2 linked regions of the Bosea sp. 685 genome follow. The main gene of each other region encodes a partner of the protein of the gene in region 2 in a complex. Links are inferred from orthologs where the notes say so. Each region holds a gene or a part of one and is shown on either strand. Other genes may lie near its edges. The genes, in order: xseA and RMR04_RS22125.

Evidence for each region.
Region 1: the proteins of RMR04_RS22125 (region 2) and xseA are in contact, whole or in part, in a cryo-EM structure (PDB 8TXR), measured with the Escherichia coli proteins. The link is inferred for Bosea sp. 685 from one-to-one orthologs.

What each region holds. Positions count from the first base shown.
Region 1 is NZ_CP134779.1:4,776,974-4,780,204, forward strand. The notes cover bases 135-3,054. They hold xseA (exodeoxyribonuclease VII large subunit), read right to left. Parts: upstream 2,400-3,054; coding sequence 870-2,399; downstream 135-869. Other genes in these bases: RMR04_RS23580 (dienelactone hydrolase family protein), read left to right, coding at 135-818; purD (phosphoribosylamine--glycine ligase), read left to right, coding at 2,532-3,054. Also shown: more of RMR04_RS23580, read left to right, coding at 60-134; more of purD, read left to right, coding at 3,055-3,231. UniProt on the Escherichia coli protein: Bidirectionally degrades single-stranded DNA into large acid-insoluble oligonucleotides, which are then degraded further into small acid-soluble oligonucleotides.
Region 2 is NZ_CP134779.1:4,497,523-4,500,655, reverse strand. What follows is about bases 262-3,083. They hold RMR04_RS22125 (exodeoxyribonuclease VII small subunit), read right to left. Parts: upstream 1,891-3,083; coding sequence 1,633-1,890; downstream 262-1,632. Other genes in these bases: RMR04_RS22115 (tyrosine phosphatase family protein), read right to left, coding at 2,962-3,083; RMR04_RS22120 (Lrp/AsnC family transcriptional regulator), read right to left, coding at 2,337-2,801; RMR04_RS22130 (hypothetical protein), read right to left, coding at 1,185-1,613; RMR04_RS22135 (YcxB family protein), read right to left, coding at 388-1,293; RMR04_RS22140 (hypothetical protein), read right to left, coding at 262-367. Also shown: more of RMR04_RS22140, read right to left, coding at 1-261; more of RMR04_RS22115, read right to left, coding at 3,084-3,133. UniProt on the Escherichia coli protein: Bidirectionally degrades single-stranded DNA into large acid-insoluble oligonucleotides, which are then degraded further into small acid-soluble oligonucleotides.

The sequences.
Region 1 (3,231 bases), 280 kb from region 2 along the record:
CCCTGACCGGAGTTGCACTGCTTCTGCCTTCGGCCGCTTCGGCAGGCGGTTACGAGCATGTGCGCATTCCCAATGATGACGGACAGATCGACGCCGTGCTCTACAAGCCCGTGGGGCCGGGACCGTTTCCAGCCGTCGTGGCGCTGCATGGTTGCAACGGTTTATGGCGCGACAACGGCACATTGTCGCTGCGGCATTCCGATTGGGGCGAGCAGCTCGCGCAGGCCGGGCTGATGGTCCTGATGCCCGACAGCTACGGCTCACGCCGGCTCGGCTCGCAATGCGGCGTCAAGGACGTGACCGTGCGCGCGAGCCGGGAGCGCGTCGCGGATGCAGCCGCCGCGCGCCGCTGGCTGCAGACGCGCGAGGATGTCCGGCCAGACATGATCGCACTGATGGGCTGGTCGGGTGGCGGATCGGCCGTCCTGGCGGCGATCCGCAAGGATCGGCGGCCGGCCGACGGCAAGCCGGATTTCACCCGCGCCGTCGCCTTCTATCCGAGCTGCCGCCTGCAATCGGAATCGGCCAGCTTCGCCGCAAGGCTGCCGGTGCTGATCCTGGCGGGCGAAGCCGACGACTGGACACCGCCCGCCCCTTGCGACTTCCTGGCGAAAGCCGCGCAGGCTCGCGGCGAAAAGGTCGACCTCGTGGTCTATGCGGGCGCCGTGCACGATTTCGATCATCCGCGCCTCGAGGTGAAGGAGCGCTCCGACATCGCCTATTCGGCGACGGGGACGGGCAAGGCCATGGTCGGCACCAACCCTGCTGCGCGCGAGGATGCGCTCAAGCGCGTGAAGGCTTTCCTGAAGGGGCTCTGACCCCCCGAAAGCCCTGCACCCACGCACAATCGCGATAAAACAGATCGCGAGCTAAAACAGATCGCCCTGCCCCGCCTTCGGCGCCTCCTTGCGTGGCGGGCGCGCAGGCCGAGGCGGCGCTGCGTCCCCTCCTCCCGAGACCGTGACGGCGAAGCGGCCGTCGCTGACCTGAACGCTCAAGCCCTGGCCGGCATGCGCCTGCGCGACACCGCGCACCAGCGCTCCGGCCTCATCGCGCACCAGCGCATAGCCGCGCGCCAGGACGGATTCCGGCCCCAGCGAACGCATCAGCGCCCAGAGCGAGCCGAGCCCGTCGCGGCGGCGCGCGAGGCCCTGGGCAAAGGCGCGGCGAGAGCGCTGGGCGAGATCGCCGACGCGCTCCGCCGCCCGCGAAACCCGCAATCTCTCCGCGCGCAGCAAGGCATCGCGGCCGGCGCGCAAGCGGTTCGACAAGCCATCGAGCCTGGCCGCATAACCGGCCAGGCGCGCAGACGGCGAATGCCGGTTAAGCCGTTGCGCCAAACCAGCCAGGCGCGTTTCGTGGGCCCGGGCATTGCGCGCCAGCGCAGGCGCTAGCCGCGTCGCCGCGAGATCGAGCCGCTGGCGCGGCCCCGAGAGCACCGCCTCCGGCGCGGGCAAGGCGCGGGCGAGCGCGCGCAGATCGCTGCGGCGACGGTCGGACAGGCGGCGCATCGCGCCGGCCTGCCGGCGCGACAGGTCTGCGACCAGGCTCATCAGTTCGGCGCGGACCGGCACGACCTTCTCGGCCGCGCCTGTGGGCGTCGGCGCGCGCAGATCGGCAGCATGGTCGATCAAGGTCCAGTCGGTCTCGTGGCCGACGGCCGAGACGAGCGGTATCTGCGAGGCGGCGGCCGCGCGCACCACCGCCTCCTCGTTGAAGCCCATCAGGTCTTCGAGCGAGCCGCCGCCGCGCGCGACAATGATGACATCGGGACGCGGAATGCGTCCGCCCCGGGGCAGCGCATTGAAACCGGCGATGGCGGCGGCCACCTCGTTGGCGCTGGATTCACCCTGCACGCGCACCGGCCAGACCAGGACATGGCGCGGAAACCGGTCTTCCAGCCGGTGCAGAATATCGCGGATGACGGCGCCTGTCGGCGAGGTGACGACGCCGATGACACCAGGCAGATAGGGAATGAGCTGCTTGCGCGCCTCATCGAACAGGCCTTCCGCCGCGAGCTTCTTGCGGCGCTCCTCCAGCAGCGCCATCAGCGCGCCGACACCGGCGGGCTCAAGCGAATCGATGATGATCTGGTAGCTCGACTTGCCGGCGAAAGTGGTGATCTTGCCGGTGGCGATGACCTCCAGCCCCTCCTGGGGCCGCGTCTTCAGCCGGCCAAAGACGCCCTTCCAGATCACCGCGTCGATCTTGGCGTTCTGGTCCTTCAACGAGAAATAGACATGGCCGGAGCCCACCGGGCCGCGATAGCCCGAGATCTCGCCGCGCACGCGCACAAAGCCGAAGGCGTCCTCCAGCGTGCGCTTGAGCGCGCCCGACAGGTCGGAAACCGACCATTCCGGTGTGTTGGAGGGTTTTACGTCAGGCGATTCGCTATCCATGGCGCGACCATAGCGGCGTGGATGGCCGAGCAGAAGCGTTGCCGTCTGCGCGCCCGGCGGCTATTGCCGCGTTCAGATCTCAGATCCGGAACCAGTGCGGGTGGACGGACGTCCACACGCAAGGAGACCACGATGAACATCCTTTTGATCGGCTCGGGCGGACGCGAGCATGCGCTGGCCTGGGCGATATCGGGTTCGCCGCTCTGCGACCGGCTCTATATCGCGCCGGGCAACCCCGGCACCGCGCAATGCGGCGAGAATGTCGTGCTCGACATCGCCGACCATTCGGCCGTCGCGACCTTCTGCAAGTTGCATGGCGTCGATCTCGCCGTTATCGGCCCGGAAGGCCCGCTGGTCGACGGCATCGCCGATGATCTCATCGCCGCCGGCATCAAGACCTTCGGCCCGTCCAAGGCTGCTGCCCAGCTCGAAGGCTCTAAGGCCTTCACCAAGGAGCTCTGCGCCGAATTCGGCATCCCGACCGCCGGCTTTGGCCGCTTCACCAATGCAGCCGAGGCCAAGGCCTATGTTGCGAGCCAGGGCGCGCCGATCGTGATCAAGGCCGACGGGCTCGCCGCCGGCAAGGGCGTGGTGATGGCGGAAACGCTGGCCGAGGCGAACGAGGCCATCGAGATGATGTTCTCGGGCGGGCTCGGCGCGGCCGGCGCCGAGGTCGTGATCGAGGAGTGGATGATCGGCGAGGAGGCGAGCTTCTTCGCGCTCTGCGACGGCGCGCATGCCATCGCAATGGCGTCCGCCCAGGACCACAAGCGCGTCGGCGACGGTGACACCGGCCCCAATACCGGCGGCATGGGCGCCTATTCGCCCGCCC
Region 2 (3,133 bases):
CCTGGCGGATCTCGGCGTCCTTGCTGGTGCTCTTGAGCACGCTCTTCAGGCGGGCATAGCGGGTGAGCGGGGATTCGTAGAGGTCGGCGAGGCGGGCCGCGTCGTTTGCGCCCGCCACCGCTTTGGCGCGCAGCACGAAGGTGCAGGTTTCCTGCGTATGCTTGCAGGCGCGCGTTTCGCAGACGAGATGCACGCGCCTGCGGCCGGTCGCGTCGAAGGGGGCGTCGCCGGCCTCGTCCAGGCGCCAGTCCTCGGGGAGGGTGAGCTGGAGCCCGTCATCCATGCGCAGCACGCGCTCCTGCGCGCCGGCCGGCAGCGCGGAGAGGGTGAGGCCTGCGGCAATGACGGATGCGGCGAGAACCTTCATGACGTGTCCCTCCTGTCGCATTACGCCCGCTGAACATGGCGGGAGCACAACGCCTCGAAGCGTTCGGCCTGCGCCGGATCCAGGGCGCGCCGCGGCACGATCAGCGTCGAGCCCCGGCTGATCCGCACCAGCCAATGCTCCGGACGGCGCGCGAGGCCGATCACGCCCGGCCATTTGACAAAGGTCGTGGCGGCGCCTTTGAACGTGAGGATGCCGCTGTCGTCCACCATGAAGCGGTTCGGCGTTTTGCGCGTGCTCTTATACAGCATGGCGCCCGAGTGACCGGCGAACCAGCGCATCAGCGGCCTGTCGAACGCCAGCCGCAGCGCCGCCAGCACACCGAAGGCCAGCGCGGGTTTCCAGAAGAAGCTGGGGAACAGGGCCCAGAAGATCGGCAGGGACAGCGAGACCGGCAGCCGCTCCGTATCCAGTGCCCACGCCGCGATGGTGAGAATCGGCACTGCCAGGCTCGCCAGCAGCCAGTTGCGGATGATGCCCCATTGGCGCGAGCGGCGCAGCGCGGGCAGATCCTGGTACCAGGCGACATGGGCGGCCCAGTCCTTCGGCTCCATGACGACCTCGAAGCTGAGGGCATTCTCGGGCGGAGCCGGCGGCTCCGGCAGCAGCTGGGTTACGCCGATCCGCTGTTCCAGCCACCTGCGCAGGGTGTCGATCTGGCCGGCGGAAATGGCCCGCTTCGGCAGCGCGACCGTTTCCTCCTGCGACGGCAGCACGAAGAAGAGGTGATCGCGCCCCTCATCCAGCCTGGAGATCTGGCTCCACGGCGTGACGCTCTCGCGCTGCGGTTCCCGCGTCGTCAGCCCGTCGGCTTCGATGACGTAGTGCAGCAGGATCGGCGTCTCGAAGCCGGCGGCCCGCAGGGCCTTTGCATGAGCCGCCGCATCCGCCAGGGATGGATCAGCCACCACAGCACGACCCCCGCCGAGATGACGAGCAGCAGGTAGAAGGGAATGTCACCGATGAAGATCGCCATGAAATCGCCGAGCTGCGCGAAGCTCAACGGACTGCGAGCGGGGCGCCAGCCGGCGAAGGCGCCGAGGATGGCGAAGAACCACAGGCTCGGCAGGCCGATGGTCAGCAGGCGCCGGCGGTTGGGCCGGATCAGCGGGGCGTTGGCGAGCAGGGAGGCTTCGGTGACGTCCGCGAATGTCAGCTGCGTCTCGAAGGCGAGAGGCAGCGTCAGCACCGGCGCGGGCCTTACCGCGATCTTTGGAACCCCGGTCATCCCCCGAAGCTGCCCGCGCTCAGTTTCCGACGTCGAGCGGCGCGGTCCCGGTCGGCTTGCCGTCGGCGCCCAGCGTGATCTTCTCGATGCGCGCCTCGGCTTGCTTCAGCAGCGCGTCGCAGCGCGCCTTCAGGGCCTCGCCGCGCGTGTAGATGTCGATCGATTCCTCAAGCGGCACGTCGCCGCGCTCGAGCTTGGCGACGATCGCTTCGAGTTCCTTGAGCGCCGCCTCGAAGGGCAGGGCAGCGATGTCTGGGTTCTGCTTGGCTTCGGTCACTGGCCTGATTCCTCTTTGCGGCAAGCTTATCAGCCGGACAGCCGCCTGCCGCAACCCGCTTGAATACCCGCAGCCCTCATCCTGAGGAGCCGCGCAGCGGCGTCTCGAAGGATGCTTCAGATGGTTCGTGAGCCTCCTGGAGCATCCTTCGAGACGCCATTTCCTGGGGAATGGCTCCTCAGAGGCTGGCCGATAATGTGGTCAATTGTTTCAGCGGGTTGGAGTTTCGTACCGAAATGCGCCGTCATCCCGGGCGACCGCAGGGAGACCCGGGATCCATGCCTGAACCTCTCGCGATAGGCGTTCCGGCGTGGATCCCGGGTCTGCGCTTCGCTCCGCCCGGGATGACGGCGCGGTTGTCGTTGAGGGCTATGCCTTTGAAAATAAAGACGTCGCTATCGGCCAGTCTCTCAGGATGAGAGCTCCGGGATGTTCTTGGAGCAGCGTCACACCGGCAGCGCCGAACTCTTCTTGATGGTGCGCAGCGTCAGCGTCGATTGCACGCGGGTGACGCCCGGCAATTGCGTGATGATGTCGGTGTGGATGCGCTCGAAATCGGCGCTGTCGCGGTAGATCACGCGCATCAGATAATCATGCGCGCCGGCGAGCAGATGGCATTCCAGGATCTCGGGCAGGTTCTGCACCGCCTGCTCGAAACCTTCGAGCGAGGCACGGCCCTGCTGGTCGAGCGTGACGAAGACGAAGGCGGTTCCGGGAAAGCCGGCGATCTTGTCGTCGAGCAGCATCGCATAGCCGCGGATCAGCCCGCTCTCCTCGAGCTGGCGAACCCGGCGCAGGCAGGCCGAGGGCGACAGATGCACCTTTTCCGCAAGGTCGGAATTGGTGATCCGCCCGTCCATCTGCAGGATGCGCAGGATGGAGCGGTCGCGGGAATCGAGTTCGATCGTCATGGCGCTGGCAAAACCCCTCTTGCCGGATGCATTGTCGCAAAATCCGGCGGGCGCAAGCAATATTCTGCGTCGGAACGTAAAAATCGCGCCGTGTTCGACGACAGCTTAGCTGCGGTCCGCACGATGCTGCCGGTCCCGAGGGCCGGATTTCGCCTGCCTTTCAGGCCAGGGCGAGCTGAAACGGCGTGCCTTCAAAGGCATCCTCGCCCCGGCCGATCCGCTCGATTGCGGCGCTCATCCGGCCGTCGCGCCTAAGCATCCCGTCGGCGATGGCGACGAGCCGTGCATTGGGCGTCGCCGAGGGCGAGGCGGCGCGCAAGGCGGTGGCGATC